DNA from 3 places in the Xanthomonas vasicola pv. musacearum NCPPB 4379 genome. Region 1 is predicted to be linked to each of the others. Evidence: predicted binding sites of a transcription regulator. Region 1 holds the regulator's gene; each other region holds the start of a gene.

What was found. Region 1 encodes FliA, which starts transcription of late flagellar genes. Its sites were predicted from a motif close to TAAAGTTTNNCNNNCNNNGGCCGATAA; they were not measured.
Region 2: the regulator FliA is predicted to act here: its motif matches at 2,136-2,162, upstream of KWO_RS02030 (GGDEF domain-containing protein).
Region 3: the regulator FliA is predicted to act here: its motif matches at 2,931-2,957, upstream of KWO_RS12335 (methyl-accepting chemotaxis protein).

Annotation. Positions count from the first base shown of each region.
Region 1 is NZ_CP034655.1:2,158,835-2,164,436, forward strand. It holds gene KWO_RS10095 (chemotaxis protein CheA) at 1-674, opposite strand, end outside; gene KWO_RS10100 (protein phosphatase CheZ) at 677-1,303, opposite strand; gene cheY (chemotaxis response regulator CheY) at 1,303-1,695, opposite strand; gene KWO_RS10110 (RNA polymerase sigma factor FliA) at 1,730-2,497, opposite strand; gene KWO_RS10115 (MinD/ParA family protein) at 2,494-3,378, opposite strand; gene flhF (flagellar biosynthesis GTPase FlhF) at 3,365-5,050, opposite strand.
Region 2 is NZ_CP034655.1:441,000-446,601, reverse strand. It holds gene KWO_RS02040 (1,4-alpha-glucan branching enzyme) at 1-134, opposite strand, end outside; gene glgA (glycogen synthase GlgA) at 131-1,714, opposite strand; gene KWO_RS02030 (GGDEF domain-containing protein) at 2,199-3,830, shown strand; gene KWO_RS02025 (glycoside hydrolase family 10-like protein) at 3,827-5,215, opposite strand; gene KWO_RS02020 (DUF808 domain-containing protein) at 5,377-5,602, opposite strand, start outside.
Region 3 is NZ_CP034655.1:2,633,533-2,639,134, reverse strand. It holds gene KWO_RS12345 (DEAD/DEAH box helicase) at 1-2,209, shown strand, start outside; gene KWO_RS12340 (DNA-3-methyladenine glycosylase) at 2,149-2,760, opposite strand; gene KWO_RS12335 (methyl-accepting chemotaxis protein) at 3,066-4,724, shown strand; gene KWO_RS12330 (chemotaxis protein CheW) at 4,736-5,245, shown strand; gene KWO_RS12325 (sensor domain-containing diguanylate cyclase) at 5,288-5,602, opposite strand, start outside.

The sequences.
Region 1 (5,602 bases):
TGCAAGCGTGCGGTGGCGATGTCCAGCGTGCTGACCGCGCGGTCGAGTTCTTCGTCGCGCAGGCGGGTACGCAAGGTCTTCAAACGGTTGCGCGAAAGCACCAGTTCGCCGATCAAGTTGACGATTGCGTCCAGGCGCTTGGTGTCCACGCGCACGGTCTGTTCGGCTTCAGCGCCGCTCTTGGCCGCGGCCTTGCCGGCCGCCTTGGGGGCGGGCGCATGCGCGTCTTCGCCATGGGCGGCAGCCACCGGCTTGGCAGCCGTTGCCTGCGGTGCGGCCTTGACCGCTGGCGGGCCACTTTTGGCATCGAACTGTGCAATCAAACTGGCCGGCGCGTGCGGCACGGTCTCGCCGGAGCCCATGGCATCCAGCATGGCCTGCAGATAATCCAGCGACTGCTGCGCGGCATCGAAGTGATGCGCCTGCAGCACCGCCTGGCCGGAGCGCGCCATGCCGAGGGTTTCTTCAGCGGCGTGGCACAGCTCCACCATGGGCTTGATCGCCAGAAAGCCGGCGCCGCCCTTGAGCGTGTGGAAGCCGCGGAACACCGCGTTGAGCTGGTCGGCTTCTTCTGGCGCCTGTTCCAGCGACACCAGCTGTTCGCCGAGGCGATCCAGGATTTCCTGGGCCTCGACGATGAAATCGGCAGCAATATCGTCTGGAACAGCACTCATGGTTACAGCCCCAATCCGGACAGCAGGTCGTCGGCGTCGTCTTGCGACACCGCATGACGGTCCAGGCCCTTGACTGCAGGACCGGCAAGACCGCCGTCGTCTTTCTTCGGCTCGGTGCTCTTCGGCGGCAGGCCGAGCGCACCGAAGCCCTCATGCACGCGCCGCACGATGCCGGCCACGCGACGGATGATCTGCCCGCTCAGATCCTGGTAGCTCTGCGCCAGCGAGAGTTCGGTCAGGTTATGGCGCATCTTTTCCAACAACGCGCCCTGGTCCTGGTTCAGACCGCCGTCGCGCAACTGGTTGGCCAGTTCGCGGCATTCTTCGACCAGATCCAGCGTGCGATGGCTGGCCTTTTCGGTCATTTCCACCACGTGGTCCAGGCGCGAACAGGCATCGTCCAGCTCGCCGGCTTCTTCAGGCACGGTGGGCAGTTCGCCCAATGCCTGGCCGAGTTCGCGTGCGAGCCGGCTCAGGCCCTGCATCATCGGACGCGTACGCAGAGCGGCGAGGTGATCGACCTCGCGCTTCCACGCTGCTTCGTCACCGCTTTCCAGTGCGTCGAGCGCGCCTTGCAGGCGGTCGATCAACGCGGCGCGTTCGGCATTGGTTTCCACGGTGGCGTTCATCAGGCGGTGGCCGCCAGACGTTCGAACACCTTGCCCAGCTTTTCTTCCAGCGTCTGCGCAGTGAACGGCTTGATGATGTAGCCATTCACGCCGCACTGCGCGGCTTCGATGATCTGCTCGCGCTTGGCTTCGGCAGTCACCATCATCACTGGCAGGTGCTTGAGCTTGGCGTCGGCGCGGATGTTGCGCAGCAGGTCGATGCCGGTCATGCCGGGCATGTTCCAGTCGGTGACCACGAAATCGAACGGGCCAGCACGCAATGCCGCCAGGGCGCTGTTGCCGTCTTCGGCCTCTGCGGTATTGGTGAAGCCGAGATCGCCCAACAGATTCTTGACGATACGTCGCATCGTCGAGAAGTCGTCCACGATCAGGATCCGCATGTTCTTGTTCACATCAAGCTCCTAACACGAAAAATACGCGAAAAAATTATTCGTCAATTTCGACACCGGCGTCGGCCAGTTCGAAGACTTTGAGGCGGCCCCGCAAACGCACCACTGCCTGGCCGTGGATCTGGCAGACGCGCGATTCGCTGACACCGAGCACGGCGCCGATTTCTTTCAGATTCAATTCTTGTTCGTAGTACAGCGACAGCACCAGCTGCTCGCGCTCGGGCAATTGGCCGATGGCCTTGCCCAGTTCGCGGCCGAATTCGCCACGCTCCATCATCTGCTGCGGGTTGGGGCCACCCTTGGCGGTGGTGTCCAGCTCGCCGTGATCTTCGATGCGCGATTCCAGGCTCAGCACCTGGCCACGCGCGGCATCTTCCATCAGACGCAGATAATCGAGCAGCGGCATTTCCATCGCGGCGGCCACTTCGGTGGCGGCGGCGGCGCGGCCGGTGTTCTGTTCGATCTTGCGCACGGCAGCAGCCGCATCGCGGGCGCGGCGATGCACCGAGCGCGGCACCCAGTCGCCACGACGAATTTCGTCGATCATCGAGCCGCGGATACGGATCGAGGCGTAGGTTTCGAACGAAGCGCCCTGTTCGGAGTCGTAACTGCGCGAGGCTTCGATCAGGCCGATCATGCCGGCCTGGATCAGGTCGTCCACTTCCACGCTGGCCGGCAGACGTGCCGCCAGATGGTGAGCGATGCGGCGAACCAGGTCGGCATGCTGGGTCACCACGTCGTTGGCGTTGTTGCGCTGCACGGCGCGGTACTGCGCGCTGGCCGTGGTGGCGGTAGCGGTGCTCATGCGGCCACTCCCCGTTGGATGATGCGTTCGACAAAGAACTCGACGTTGCCGCGCGGCACGGTGGGAGCCTGCCAGCGCGAGGTACGGCGTGCGATTTCTGCGATGGCCTGCGCCGACGGACTGGCGGGGTAGGCTTTGATGACGGGTTGCTGACGTTGCACCGACAGGCGCAACCAGTCGTCCTGCGGCACGTGGCCGAGGTAGTTCAGCGACACATCGCCCAGGAACTTTTCGCACACGCGCGAGAGCTTGTCGTACAGCAGGCGACCTTCGTTGGGGTCGCGCACCATGTTGGCGATGATCTGCAGACGGTCCACGCCGCGTTCGCGGGAGAGCACCTTGATCAGCGCGTAGGCATCGGTGATCGATGCCGGTTCGTCGCAGACCACCACCACGGTGTCCTGGGCGGCCTGACAGAAGGTCAGCACGCTGTCGGTGATGCCGGCGGCGGTGTCGATGACCATCACGTCCAGGTCGCGTTCCAGTTCGGAGAACACATTGACCAGGCCGATGTGCTGGGCCGGGGCCAGTTCGGCCATGTGGCGGCGACCGGACGCAGCCGGTACCACCAGCACGCCGCCGGGGCCTTCGATGATCACTTCATCAAGTGTGCAACGCCCGGCAATCAGGTCGGCCAGGGTGTACTTGGGCGAGAGTCCCAAGACCACATCCAGGTTGGCCAGGCCGAGGTCGGCGTCCAGCAGCAGCGTGCGTTTGCCCATGTCGGCAAGCGCCACGGCCAGGTTGGCGGAGATGTTGGTTTTACCCACGCCACCCTTGCCACCGGTCACGGCAATAGTGCGCACCGGGCCCAAAGGCTCGGGACGGGTCGCCGACAGGGGGAAGGCGTTGGTCAGCTTGGCGTATTCACGCGACTGCATGGTTGTGCTCCGGAGTACAGGGCTTATCGGCAGCGCGCCGCAAATCTTCAAGACGAAGAACGAGACTGGCGGCATTGGCGCGGTGCAGGTCGTCAGGGACCCGCTGTCCGTCAGTCACCCAGGTGATGGGCATTTGGTGGTCGACCACCACCGACAAGGCGCTGCCGAAGCGGCCGGTCTCGTCGAGTTTGGTCAGCACCACGCCTTGAGGTTTGGCGTGGGCGAAGCGGCGTACGACCTCGTCGAGGTCGGAAAAATGGGCGTTGGCAGGCAGCACCAGCAGCGAGGTGACCTGCTGGGCGGCGCGTAGCCAGTTCAGCTGGGCAGCCAGGGCGCGGTCGCGCTGGCCCATGCCGGCGGTGTCGATCAGCACCAGCTTGTAGTCGCGCAGGCGCTCGAGCAGTTCCAGCAGGCTTTCGGCGCTGTCGGCTTCGTGCACCGCGATGCCGAGCTGACGGCCGTAGCTGTGCAGCTGCTCGCGGCCGCCGACACGCTGGGTGTCGGTGGTGACCAGTGCCACGTCGCGCGGGGCGTGCTGGGCAGCGAAGCGCTGGGCCAGCTTGGCAATGGTGGTGGTCTTGCCGGCGCCGGTCGGGCCGACCAGGGCGATCACGCCGCCACGTTCCAGCGGGTCGACCGGGGCTACCGGCAGACGCTTGGACAGCAAGCCCAGCATCAGGCCGCGGCCACGGTGCAATTCGGTATCGGCCGGGATCTGTAGGGCCACGTCGCGGATCAGGCCGGCGTCGAAACCGTAGTCGTCCATCAGCTCCAGAGCTTGGGCACGCACCGGTGAGCCGCGCAGGCGCTCGTCGGTGAGGCGGTTCATTTCGCGCTCGATCATCTGACGCATCAGCGCCAGCTCGCCGCGCAGCTGCTTGAGTTCTTCATCGTTCTGCGGTGCCGGGGCGGCGGCAACCGGCACCGCGGCCAGGGCGACCGGGGCTGTCACGATCGGCGGCAGTGAGGCCGGCGGCAGGATCTGCGGCAGAGCGTCATCCAGATCGAAGTCGGCTTCGTCGTCGCGCTCGTCTTCGTTGTGGCCATAACCGGCATGCACGGCAAGCGCAGCGGCCATGACCGGGCTGGCAGCCTGCGCCGGGGCGGCCTGCACGGCCGGGCGCTGCACCGGAGCGGTGGTCAAAAAGTCGGCGAACAATTGTTCCGGGACGGCCGACAGCGCATGTTCCTGGCGCGGTGCGGTGGTGACGGCAACCGCGTGGGCCAGTGCCTGGGCGGCCGGCGAGGGGATGGAAGCGGTGCGCACCGGGGCGGCGGCCGGCGTCTGGCGCGGCACGTTGACCGGCTGACGCAGCGCCATCGCGGCGATCATGTCTTCAGCGGCGCTGGCAACGCGCTGGCGCTGGCTCACGCTGGCATCGGCAGCCGGGTTGAGCGGCGCATGCACCGGTGCGGCGGGCTTGGCCGGGGCTTGCGCGGCAGGCGCCTGCTGGATCGGGGCCGGCTCTTGATGTGCGGCGACCGGCGTCTCGGAGCGCGCGGTTTCCAGGGCGCGCTGCACGAGTTCTTCGTCGTAGTTGCTGGCAGCGACGATCTCGATGCCTTCAGCGGTACGGCGGTTGGACAGGATCACTGCGTCCGGGCCGTGTTCTTCACGCACCATGCGGAAAGCGGTGCGCATGTCCGGGGCAACGAAGCGTTTGATTTTCATGCGAAGTGCCTCCAGGAACGGGACCCGCCGGACGCCGGACGGGTGCACGATGAATGTGGGTGTGTTGCCAGCGTCATGAGTTGCCTGTCCCGGTCGTTGTTCCAAGTCTTGCGTTCGCTCCGGAGCGGTGCTGCTGCTGCGGTGTCGGCAGAGCTAATGCATGCGGTGTGCCAAAACGCGCCGTGCTGGGTTTCCGGCGCCGGAAGAGGGCGGGTCGCGACAGCGGCGACGCAATGCGTACGGCTCGGCTGGTGGTTCAAGTCACTGGATTGACTAGCTTTTTCCCAGGATATTGAAACGCTGGCGGCAGCGTGCGGGCAGATTTGGCGGGCGAGCCGGTCTTACCCGTATGGCACCTGCAGCCCTCAGGCATGGCCAGCGCCATGCAATCGATTGGAGCGCCAGACCAGTGGCGGCTTTCCGACGCCGGCTGTGGTGGTCGATTGCCGTCCGGTCGCCGGTCCTGGCGGCGTGACGCCTGCCAGGTACCGGCGTGTCGTAGAAGCGCACCCGGGCGCGACGGGTTTTACCGGCAAAGCCCGGTCGCGCCCA
Region 2 (5,602 bases), 1.7 Mb from region 1:
CCAAGAACGGCAAAGGCGTCGGCCGGCAATCCATCCGCCAGCGCGTGCAGGCTCTGCAACATCTCCGAGTTCCCTTCCGTGGTCACGCCGTTTGCTTCGGTGCCCTGCTCCTGCCCGCCCTGCCGTTCGCTCATGACACCGTCGCAAGCGCAGGCGCGGTTGCAGCGGTGCGTTCGTAGAGAGAGAGATATTTCTTGCCCGCCACGTCCCAACCGCTGGGGCGCAGCATGGCTGCGCGCCGCATCGCGGACAGCAGGCTAGGCAAGCGGAAGGTGCGGAAGGCGCGCTCCAGGCAGCGGCGCAAGGCCTCGACGCTGGCGTGCTGGAACAGGAAGCCGGTCACGCCGTCGTCCACGGTGTCGATCAGCCCGCCGGTGGCGTGCGCAATCGGCAGGCAGCCGAAGCGCTGCGCATACATCTGGCTCAGGCCACAGGGCTCGAAGCGCGATGGCATCAGCAGGAAGTCGGCACCGGCGAACATGCGCCGCGCCAGGCCTTCCTCGAAGCCGATGAAGGCACCGACCTGGCCCGGATAACGCCGGGTCAACTCGGCCACCTGGCGCTCGATCTCCGGCTCGCCGCCGCCAATCACCGCAATCTGGCCGCCAGCGGCGACGATCTGCGGGGCAACCTCGCAGATCAGGTCCAGGCCCTTCTGGTGCACCAGCCGCGAGACCACCGCAAACAGCGGGCCGGTACTTTCACGCAGCCCGAACGCCTTGCGCACCTGCGCCGCGTTGTCCTGACGGCCCTGCCACTGGTTCACGCTGAAGTGCGAATCCAGATATTCGTCGGTGCGCGGGTCCCAGCTGGCGTCGATACCGTTGACGATGCCGGTGAGCGCGCCCTTGGCGGCGCGGCCGGCCAGCAGCCGGTCCAGCCCGCAGCCCTGCGCCGGGCCGGTGATCTGCTTGGCGTAGCTGACGCTGACCGTGTTGACGTGGTCGGCGTTGACGATGCCTCCGCGCAGGAACGACATCTGCCCGTAGAACTCCAGCTCGGCCACCCGCTCGGCGGGAATGCCCAGCGCGGCGGCCATCGAATACGGCACCAGACCCTGATAGGCCAGGTTATGGATGGTCAGCAGGCACGGCGTGGTGCCGCCGGACCAGCGCACGTAGCCGGCCGCCAGCGCGCACGGCCAGTCGTTCAGATGCAGCAGGCGCGGCTTCCAGCCAAGCCCGGCATGGCCGGCGGCAATTTCCGCGGCAGCATGCGACAAGGTGGCAAAGCGGATCGCGTTGTCTTCGAACTCCGAACCGCTGGTGCTCACATACGGCGAGCCGTCGCGTTCGAACAGTTCCTTGGACAGCAGGATGTAGATGGGCAGCCCGTCAGACTGCACGATGCGGCCGATGTCACAGGCCGGCAGCGCGGCATGCGCCAACACGCGGCCAACAATCTCCACCTTGCCGGCACGCTCGAGCACCGCGCGGTAGCCGGGGATCAGCACACGTACGTCGTAGCGATGGCGCAGCGCGCGCGGCAGCGCAGCGGCGACATCGCCCAGACCGCCGGCCTTGATGAAGTCCGCCATCTCCGACACCACGAACAAGGCGCCACGCGTGTCTGCCAACGACACTGGCAAGCGCTCGTGGTGACGGATGAAACGGCCACGCGCATCGCGCGGTCGCCCGCTTTTCTTCAAAGTCGGGAGCATCGTGCTGCGCTCTAAACGTGCGGTGGTAGCGTGAAGCGGCATCATGGCAAGCATCAAACATCCGTCGTTAAGGTGGGTGGAGACGGAAAAACGGCGAAGCGAAAACCGCCGTCTGCCGATTCAGCCAGACGACTTGCTACGAATGAGGAGCGGGGGCAACGCGCGTACTCCACGTTGTCCTTGCTGATGAATCTACACCCCGACCAAATAAAATATGCGTGAACACGTGCTGACTTTTCTGCGACAACCCACATTCCGTTAAGCACAATTGCGCATGTGCACAGGCATAAGTGCCACATTGCAGTGCGATAACATCCCCGTATCGGTGCGTAGGCAGTGATATGCACTGGATGCGGGAAATTTCAGCCGTGTTCGCCGTCATATGAGTAACTCGTTCAGTGGCGCCCTGCATCGCTTATCGCGACCTGGCTTCGCTATCGCCCTCACGCCGCCATTGCGCTGCGGCCCGGCTTGCTCAAGCACCCCGTCTGCGCGCCGATAACGATCGTCAGCACAAGACCTTTTGAGACCCTGGCGCATGGCAGACCAGCCCGATCACCCAAGCCGTCCACGTGGCGGGCTGCGCCGCCTGTTGCCCTGGGGCGGCACGGACACCGCGCGCCCTTCCGCAACCACGCTGCCCACGGTGATCAACGGCGAACGCAGCGGGCAAGGCCTGGCCGCGCATCAGCTGGTGCCGGCCAAAGCCAAGTCCGGCGCACACGATCCCGCCGCCGCTACGGCATTGCTGATGCGGCTGTTTTCGCATGCCGCACATCCGGAGGCACTGCTGCTGGCCTTCGCCGAAGGCATCGCCAGCCTGCACGGCGAGCTCGGCGACATGGGCGTGCGCCTGGGCGCGGCGTATGCAGCGGGCGACTGGCCTGGCTATGGCCGTGCCTTGCGTCAGCTGATCGACAAATACATCCGCACCATCGATATCGGCGATTCGCTGGCCGAAGGCCGCACCGAGGCCGAGCAGCTGTGCGACCTGCTGCGCCACGCGCTGGGCAACGCCCTGGCCACGCTGTTGCAACGCAGCCCGGAGCTGGCCGAAGAAGCGCAGACGTTGGCATCGGCACTGCGCCACTGGCGCCCGGGACACGAGCTGATCACGCTGGAACAGCGCCTGCGCGAGCTCAGCCATCAGATTGGCCTACGTGCTGAAGATGCCAGTGAGCAACAGAACTTATTACTTGGCTTGTTCGACCTGTTGCTAGAGAACGTCGGCGAACTCCTGGATGATCGCAGCTGGCTGCAAGGCCAGATCTCGGTCGTGCGGCAGCTGATTTCCGGCCCATTGGACGTCAGCTCCATCGAGCAGGCACGCGGCACCTTGCGTGAGGTGATCTACAAGCAAGGCCTGCTCAAGCAGGGCATCGCAGAATCCAAGACTGCCATGCGCGAAATGATGGTGTCCTTCGTCGACCGGTTGGATGGCATGGCCACCAGCACCGGGCAATACCACGACCGCGTTGCCGGTTATTCGCAGGCGATCGGCGACGCGCGCGGCATTCCCGACCTCAACCGGCTGCTGCAGGATCTGCTGCAAGACACCGCCGGTGTGCAGGCGCAGGCGCTGGCAGCGCGCGACGAACTACTTTCGGCACGTCGGCAGGTGGAAGATTCCGAACAACGCATCGCCTCGCTCGAACAGGAGCTCAAGGATGTGGCCGGCCTGGTGCGCGAAGACCAGCTCACCGGCGCGCTCAACCGACGTGGCTTCGAAGAACTGTTCCAGCGCGAGGCGGTGCGCACCCAGCGCAGCGGCCAGCCGCTGTGCGTGGCGATGCTGGACCTGGACGACTTCCGTCGCCTCAACGAGACCCACGGCCATGCCGGTGGCGACGCCGCGCTACGTCACACCGTGGACGTGGCCAAGGCGGTGCTGCGCACCACCGACGCCATTGCCCGCTTCGGCGGCGAAGAATTCGTATTGCTGCTGCCGGACTCGACCATTTTCGAAGCAAGCGCGGCGGTGATCCGCCTGCAGCGCGCGTTGTCGCAACGCTCGCTGCTGCATGACGACGTGCGCGTGTTCATCAGCTTCAGCGCCGGCGTGGCGCTACGGAATACCGACGAGACGCAGGACGAGGTCATCCGCCGCGCCGACCGCGCCATGTACGACGCCAAGTCGGCCGGCAAGAACCGGGTGATCAACGCCGGTTAATCGCCCTGCCAACGCAGCTTCAGGTAATCCACCACCTGTGCGGTCTGGGGCTGGGCAAGAAATCCATGGCGGAACAGCATGCAACCGCGTATCTGCGGCAAGGCAGCATTGAGGTCCAACTGGCGGGCGATCTCGGGCACACCGCCTGCGACAGTCCAGTCCGGCTCCAATGCATTGGGTGTACCCACCTTGTAAAGCGCCATGCCGATGTAGAGCTGCACACGCCCGGTGCCGACGGTGTCGGCCCACCAGCGCGCGATGACGTCGTAACGCACAATCTGCCGCGCAAACGGCCAGTAGATCTGCGGGACGATGTAATCGATGAGCTCTTCGCGCACCCAGCGTCGGGTATCGGCATAGGCGACATCGAACGAGGGCGCGCCTGCCTGCGTGTCCGATCCGCGCGGGTCGTCCTGCCGATTACGCCATACGCCTGCCGGACTGACCCCGAAAGCCACGCTTGGCCGGATCGCCCGAATAGTCCTGCCCACATCGCGGATCAATCGATAGGTGTTGTCGCGTCGCCAGTCGCCTTTGTCGGCGAAACCTGCTCCGTGGCGCACGTAGGTCTGAGCATCGTCCAGTGGCGACTGGGCGGTTTCGCTGTAGAAATAATCATCGAACTGCACACCATCCACGTCGTAACGAACAATCAGTTCCGCAACGACGGCGCAGATCCAGCGACGGACGGCCGGAATGCCCGGATCAAGCACCAGCCGGTCGGCGGCCACGCCCACCCACTCGGGATGCTGCACATACACGCTGGGTGGCGAATCGCTTGCCGCAGCGCTCAACATCTCCAGCGTGGCCTGGCTGATGTCGGTCGAAACACGGTAAGGATTGAGCCAAGCATGGACCTGGATGCCACGTGCATGTGCGTGGCTGAGCAAGAATGCCAATGGATCGAAACCCGGGTCTTTCCCGAGCACGCCCGTCAGCACCTGCGACCACGGCAGGATCCTTGATCGGTAGAGCGCATCGGCGCATGGCTTGACCTGGAAGACCAGCGTATTGAGATGCAGCGCTTGGGCTTGATCGAGAATGGTCAGCAATTCCTGCTGCTGGGCCATGACACGCGCGACCGGGTCGACCATCCGCGAGGACGCCGCGCTTGGCCAATCGAGATTGAGCACACTCGTCACCCAGGTGGCCCGCATCTGGCGTTTCCCGGGGAGAGCTGCCCGCGCCGGGGCACCGGTCGTGCTCGCCGCAATTGCCGCTGCCCCCAAACTCAGAAAGCGCCTGCGACCGATCACTGCACCCGCGTGGATCGGTTCGGCGTGCGCGCCATTGGCTGCCTTCGCCACGTCTGCCTGCGCGGATGCAGGCGCAGATCCGCCTGCATGACCGCGACCGTTGACCCTCTCCTGCATGCTGCACCCCATCGGTTGTCTGTCCTGGGAACCGGCCAAACCGGTCGGACAGAGGGCAATGCCAGCGCAATCAGCTCAGACCACACATGATCTGTCGCAAGCTTAACAAGCACCACAGGCAAACGCAGACGCGCGATCGGCAGCATGCACATCACTTCGCTTAAGGCACAAGATCACTGTACGTTCTTGCCGCCGCGCAGCTTCTGAAACAGCATCACCGCGCCCAGCACGATCGCACCGGCCACCACGCCGACCAGCATGTTGCCCAGCGCTTCGACCAGCCAGCTCATGCCGCCGGCGGATTTGGCCAGATCCAGCACCAGGTGATGCAGCGCCGGGATGTTGTGCACCAGAATGCCGCCGCCGACCAGGAACATCGCCAGCGTGCCGGCCACCGAC
Region 3 (5,602 bases), 470 kb from region 1:
GTTCGGCGTACGCTGGCGTTGGAACGCGACCAATGCGATGGCGCTGCCGCGCTTCAGCGGCGGCAACAAGGTGGCGCCGCAGTTGCAGCGGATGAAGTCGGAGGATTTGCTGGCCACCGTATTCCCGGATCAAGTGGCCTGCGCAGAAAATCTGGTCGGCGAACGCGAGGTGCCGGACCACCCGTTGGTAGCGCAGACGCTGGAAGATTGCCTACATCAATCCATGGACAGCGAAGGCTGGCTGCAGGTGTTGCGCGGGCTGGAATCCGGCGCGATCACGCTGATTGCGCGCGATCTGGCCGCACCCTCGCCGCTGGCAGCCGAAGCCTTGAATGCGCGTCCCTATGCATTTCTCGACGATGCACCACTGGAAGAACGCCGCACCCAGGCCGTGCAAAGTCGCCGCTACACACCGCAAAGCAGCGACGACTTAGGGCGGCTTGATCCGCAGGCTATCGAGGCCGTGCGCGAAGAAGCCTGGCCACAGCCGCGCGATGCCGAAGAAATGCACGAGGCACTGGTGGGACTCGGCGTGTTGCCGGTCGAAGAGGCCACCGACGCCCAGTGGCAGGTTTGGTTGTCCGCGCTGGCTGCGGCCGGCCGCGCCGCCTGCATTGCCTTGCATGGAAGTCCGGCGCTGTGGATCAGTGCCGAGCGTATCGACTGGTTTCTGCCGTTGTATCCACAAGCCACTGCGCAGCCGCCATTGCAGGCGCCAGCCGATTGCCGCGTTGCCGACTGGGAGCGCGATTGGGCAGTGCGCGAACTGCTGCGCGGGCGCCTGTCTGCCGTGGGGCCGGTACAGGTGCCAGCCTTGTCCCACGCGTTGCAGGTGCCGGACGCAGAGATTGCGCTGTCGTTGGCGGCCTTGCAGCGCGAGGGCTACGTCATGTCCGGGCAGTTCAGTGCGCACGCGCAGGCAGAAGAGTGGTGCGAGCGTCATCTGCTGGCACGCATCCATCGCTACACGCTGGGGCGATTGCGCCGCGAGATCGAACCGGTGTCGCAGCGCGATTACGCACGGTTTCTGTTCGAGTGGCAGCACGTGGACAGCAGTAGCCGCGTGGCAGGGCCGGATGCATTGGCCGGTGTGGTCGGGCAGCTCGAAGGCTTCGAGGCGCCTGCGGTGCTGTGGGAGAGTGAGCTGTTGCCAGCGCGCGTGCGCGACTATCAACCGGCCTGGTTGGACGAGTTGTGCACCGCCGGGCGCACGCTGTGGGCACGCTTGCGGCCCGGCGGCGGCCGCAGCGGCACTGCGCTGCGCAGCACGCCGATCGTGCTGCTGCCACGGCGCGAAGCGCAGCGCTGGAGTGCGCTGGCGCGCGATGCCGACGACGCACCACTAGGGTCCCGCGCACAGCGCGTCATGGACGTATTGCAGCAGCAAGGCGCGTTGTTCTTTGACGAAATTGCCGATGCCGCGCATCTGATGAACACCGAGCTGGAAGATGCATTGAGCGAGCTGGTGATGCGCGGCCGTGCGCATTGCGACAGCTACGCCGGCCTGCGCGCGCTGCTGGTGCCGGCGTCCAAGCGGCCGTCGGCGCTGTCGCGTCACCGTCGCCGTGCAAGTGCGCTGGGCATTCGCGATGCCGGGCGCTGGGCACCGGTGCGTGCATTGCCAGAGTTGCCGTTGGCCGAAGCCGGCGAGCGGCATCAGGAAGCCCTCGAACACGTGGCGCGCACCTTGCTGCGTCGCTATGGCGTGGTGTGCTGGCGGCTGCTCGAACGCGAGGCGGCGTGGCTGCCGCCGTGGCGCGAATTGCTGCGCATGTACCAACGGCTGGAACCGCGTGGCGAAATCCGCGGCGGGCGTTTTATTGCCGGGCTGTCCGGCGAGCAGTTCGCGTTGCCGGATGCGATTGCGGCCTTGCGCCGTGTGCGTGCACAGGCATTGCCGCAACAGTGGATCTGCGTGAGTGCAAGCGACCCCAGCAATCTGCTCGGCAGCCTGTTGCCAGGCGAGCGTGTCGCGCGTGTGCCGGGCAATCGTGTTGCATTTCTGGATGGGCTGCCGATGGCGGTGTGGGCGGCAGATCGCTTCCAAGCGGTGCAGGAACTCACCCCCGAGCAGGCCGAGCAGGCGCTGCGCGTGTTGCAGCGCGGGCCTGGCACGGCCGAGCAATCGCCGATGGAACGCTGGTTGGCTCAGTCGCGCGAAAGCGCAGTGCCTGCACCAGCCACGCGCGGAAGCGGACGCGACACATAGCGGCTGTCGGCAACCACCCAACGCCATGGCGCGTCCACCGCCTTGCGAATGCCGATGCGTGGCGTCGCCAGTGGGTTGGCGGGTGGCGGCACACCGTCGTCTTCGATCCACAGCCGCGCAGCGCCAGTTGTGAGGTCCAGCCCATTGTCGGCAGCATTCACATCGAACGCTTGTGCCAGGCGGCCTGGGCCGGTGGTCAATACTTTGAGGGGCGCGGCGCCGCGTGCGGCCTGCATGCTGTCGAGACCGGCTAGCGGTTCCAGTGCGCGGATCAGTACCGCATGCCCAGGCGCACCGCCGCACACGGCATTGATCGCCCAGTGCATGCCATAGATGAAATACACATACAGGTGCCCCGTCGCACCGAACATCACCTGCGTGCGCGGGGTCATGCCGCGGAACGAGTGCGCGGCCGGATCTTCGCTGCCGCAATAGGCTTCCACCTCGGTGATCCGCCCACGGCGTCCGTCGGCACTGACCACTACCTTGTTGAGCAATTGCGGCGCAACGTGGCGTGCATCTTGCGCGTAAAACGCGCGGGGCAGGGGCATAGACGTCATGGACGAAGCCTAGCTGCGCGCCCGTGATGTCGCTGCGGATTGCTCTGGACAGCCCTCGGGCCGGGTAGGGTTTTTCCGAATACACGGTGTTGCGAGCGCATGACCTGTCACAAAAGCGCAGATCCGTTTGCATGAATACGCAGTATGGCGATGCCCGCATCTCAAGCGTGTTTTGTCGTCGCCGATAGCCAATAACGATTGGTTTGACGAGCCGCATCGCAGCCCGCGGTCCGCACAGCGCCATCGCCGTCATGCAGCGCATGTCGCCCACGCATCTTTTTGAGAGAACTCCCTAAATGTTAGGCAACTTCAGAATCGGAACCAGACTGATCGTGGCATTCCTGATCGTCTCGGCGATCGGCGCATGCATCGGGTGGGTGGGCTATTCCAACTCAGGCCGCATCAATGCGTTGTCGAGTTCGTTGTACGAGCGCGAATTGCTCGGTATGTCCAACGTCAAGGAAGCCAACATCAATCTCATCTATGCCGGCCGTGCGCGCGCCAATCTGTTGTTGGCCAGCAGCGCGGAAGAGCGTCAGTCGCATGTGCAGAACATCGACAAATACACCGCCAAGGTGGTCGATTACATGACCCGTGCGCGCGCCAGCTTCCAAAGCGAAGAAGGCAAGAACAAGTTGGCGCAATTCGATCGTGCCTGGCAGAAGTATCTGGACGAGCGCGGCCGCTTTATCGAAGCCGCCAACCGCGAAGCGCTGCGCGAGGCTAATCCGGAACTGGCCGTGCTCTCGCGTGCGGTGCGCGCCAGTTCGGACGAAGTGGATAACCTGATGACCGACCTGAGCGGCCTGCGCGAGCGCAGCGCCGCCGCGGCTAACGCAGAAGCCGATGCAATCCACACGCGCAGTTCCCGGCTACTGGTCGCCATCATTTGCGGCGGCGTGTTGCTCGGTGCCATTCTCGGCGTGGTGATCAGCCGCAGCGTCACCGGGCCGATCCGCCGTGCAGTAGGCGTGGCCAACGGCTTGTCCGAAGGCGATCTCACCATGCGTATCGATGTGCATGGCCGCGATGAGACCGCGCAATTGCTCGAAGCGATGCGCACCATGGTGCAGAAGCTGGCGCAGGTGGTCGGCGAGGTCAACACCAGCGCCGAAACGCTCGCCAGTGCGTCAGAAGAAGTCAGCGCCACCGCGCAGTCGTTGTCGCAGGCGGCAAGCGAACAGGCGGCCGGCGTGGAAGAAACCAGCGCCTCGCTGGAGCAGATGACCGCCTCGATCAGCCAGAACACCGAAAACGCACGCGTCACCGACGGCATGGCCACCCAGGCCGCGAAAGAAACCGTGGAAGGTGGCGAAGCGGTGGTTGCCACCACCCAGGCGATGAAGCAGATTGCGCAGAAGATCGGCATCATCGACGACATCGCGTACCAGACCAATCTGCTCGCGCTCAATGCCGCGATCGAAGCGGCGCGTGCCGGCGAACATGGCAAGGGCTTTGCCGTGGTGGCTGCCGAAGTGCGCAAGCTGGCCGAACGCAGCCAGGTGGCCGCGCAGGAGATCGGTGAGGTGGCCAGTTCTAGTGTGGAATTGGCTGATCGTGCCGGCCGTTTGCTGGATTCGATCGTGCCCAACATCAAGCGCACCTCCGACCTGGTGCAGGAAATTTCCGCCGCCTCCGAGGAGCAATCTTCCGGCGTCAGCCAGATCAATTCGGCGGTCGTGCAGTTGAGCCAGACCACCCAGCAGAACGCCAGCGCATCCGAAGAGCTGGCCGCCACTGCCGAGGAAATGAGCGCGCAGGCCGAACAGCTGCAGCAGAGCATGGCGTTCTTCCGGCTGGGCGGGCAGGGCGCGCCGACTGCGCCGCCCAAGCGCGGCAAGCAGGTCGCTGCGCGGCCGGCGCGTGCGGCGGGCACGCGTGGCTGGCGCAGCAACGCAGCGCCGGCGTATGCGATGTCCGAGGGCCCGGACGAAGGCCAGTTCGCGCGTTTCTGAGAGAGCGACCAATGACCGCACCGACGCTTGATGTGATGCCCGGCGACGCCGATGTCGCCGCGCAATATCTGACCTTTCAACTGGATGGCGAAACCTTCGCCACCAGCATTCTCGGCATCCGCGAGATCATTCAATACCGCGCTCCCACCCCGGTGCCGTCGATGCCGGATTGCGTGCGCGGGGTGATCAATCTACGCGGCGCGGTGGTGCCGGTGGTGGACCTGCAATCGCGGCTGGGGCGCGCAGACAGCACGATCGGCAAACGCAGCTGCATCGTGATTGTGGCCACCGAACAGGCGCAGGGCACGCAGGTGATTGGCGTGCTGGTGGATGCGGTCAATGCAGTGATCGAACTGGCCGATCAGGACATCGAAGCGGCGCCGTCGTTCGGCACGCATATCCGCCGCGATCTGCTGCGCGGCATGGGCAAGGTCGGCGAGCGCTTCGTGGTACTGCTGCAGATGGAGCAGGTGCTGCAGGTGGACGAGATCGCCGGAAACACCGACGCACTGGCGGCCTGAGCGACAGCCGTGCAGCAGGGCGATCGGCGCAGTCTGCGTCGATCAGGCCCGCAGCTGCCAACCGTCGAAGCCGTGCACGCGGTTGCGGCCATCGCCACGCGCCTGCTGCAACGCGTGCCGCGCACGGGCCAGCAGGGTATTGCTGTCGAGCGCGGTTGGCGTGGCAACGTCCACCACACCTGCGCTGAGCGTCAACGGGCCGGTGGGCCAGTGCGCGTCTTCCACTGCCTTGCGCAAGTCTTCGGCAGTGGCAAGGGCTGCAGATGCAGCGGTCTCCGGCAGCGCCACGCAGAATTGATCGCAGGCCAGACGCGCCACGAGTGCATCAGCCGGAAGCTGCGCTTCCAGCAATGCAGC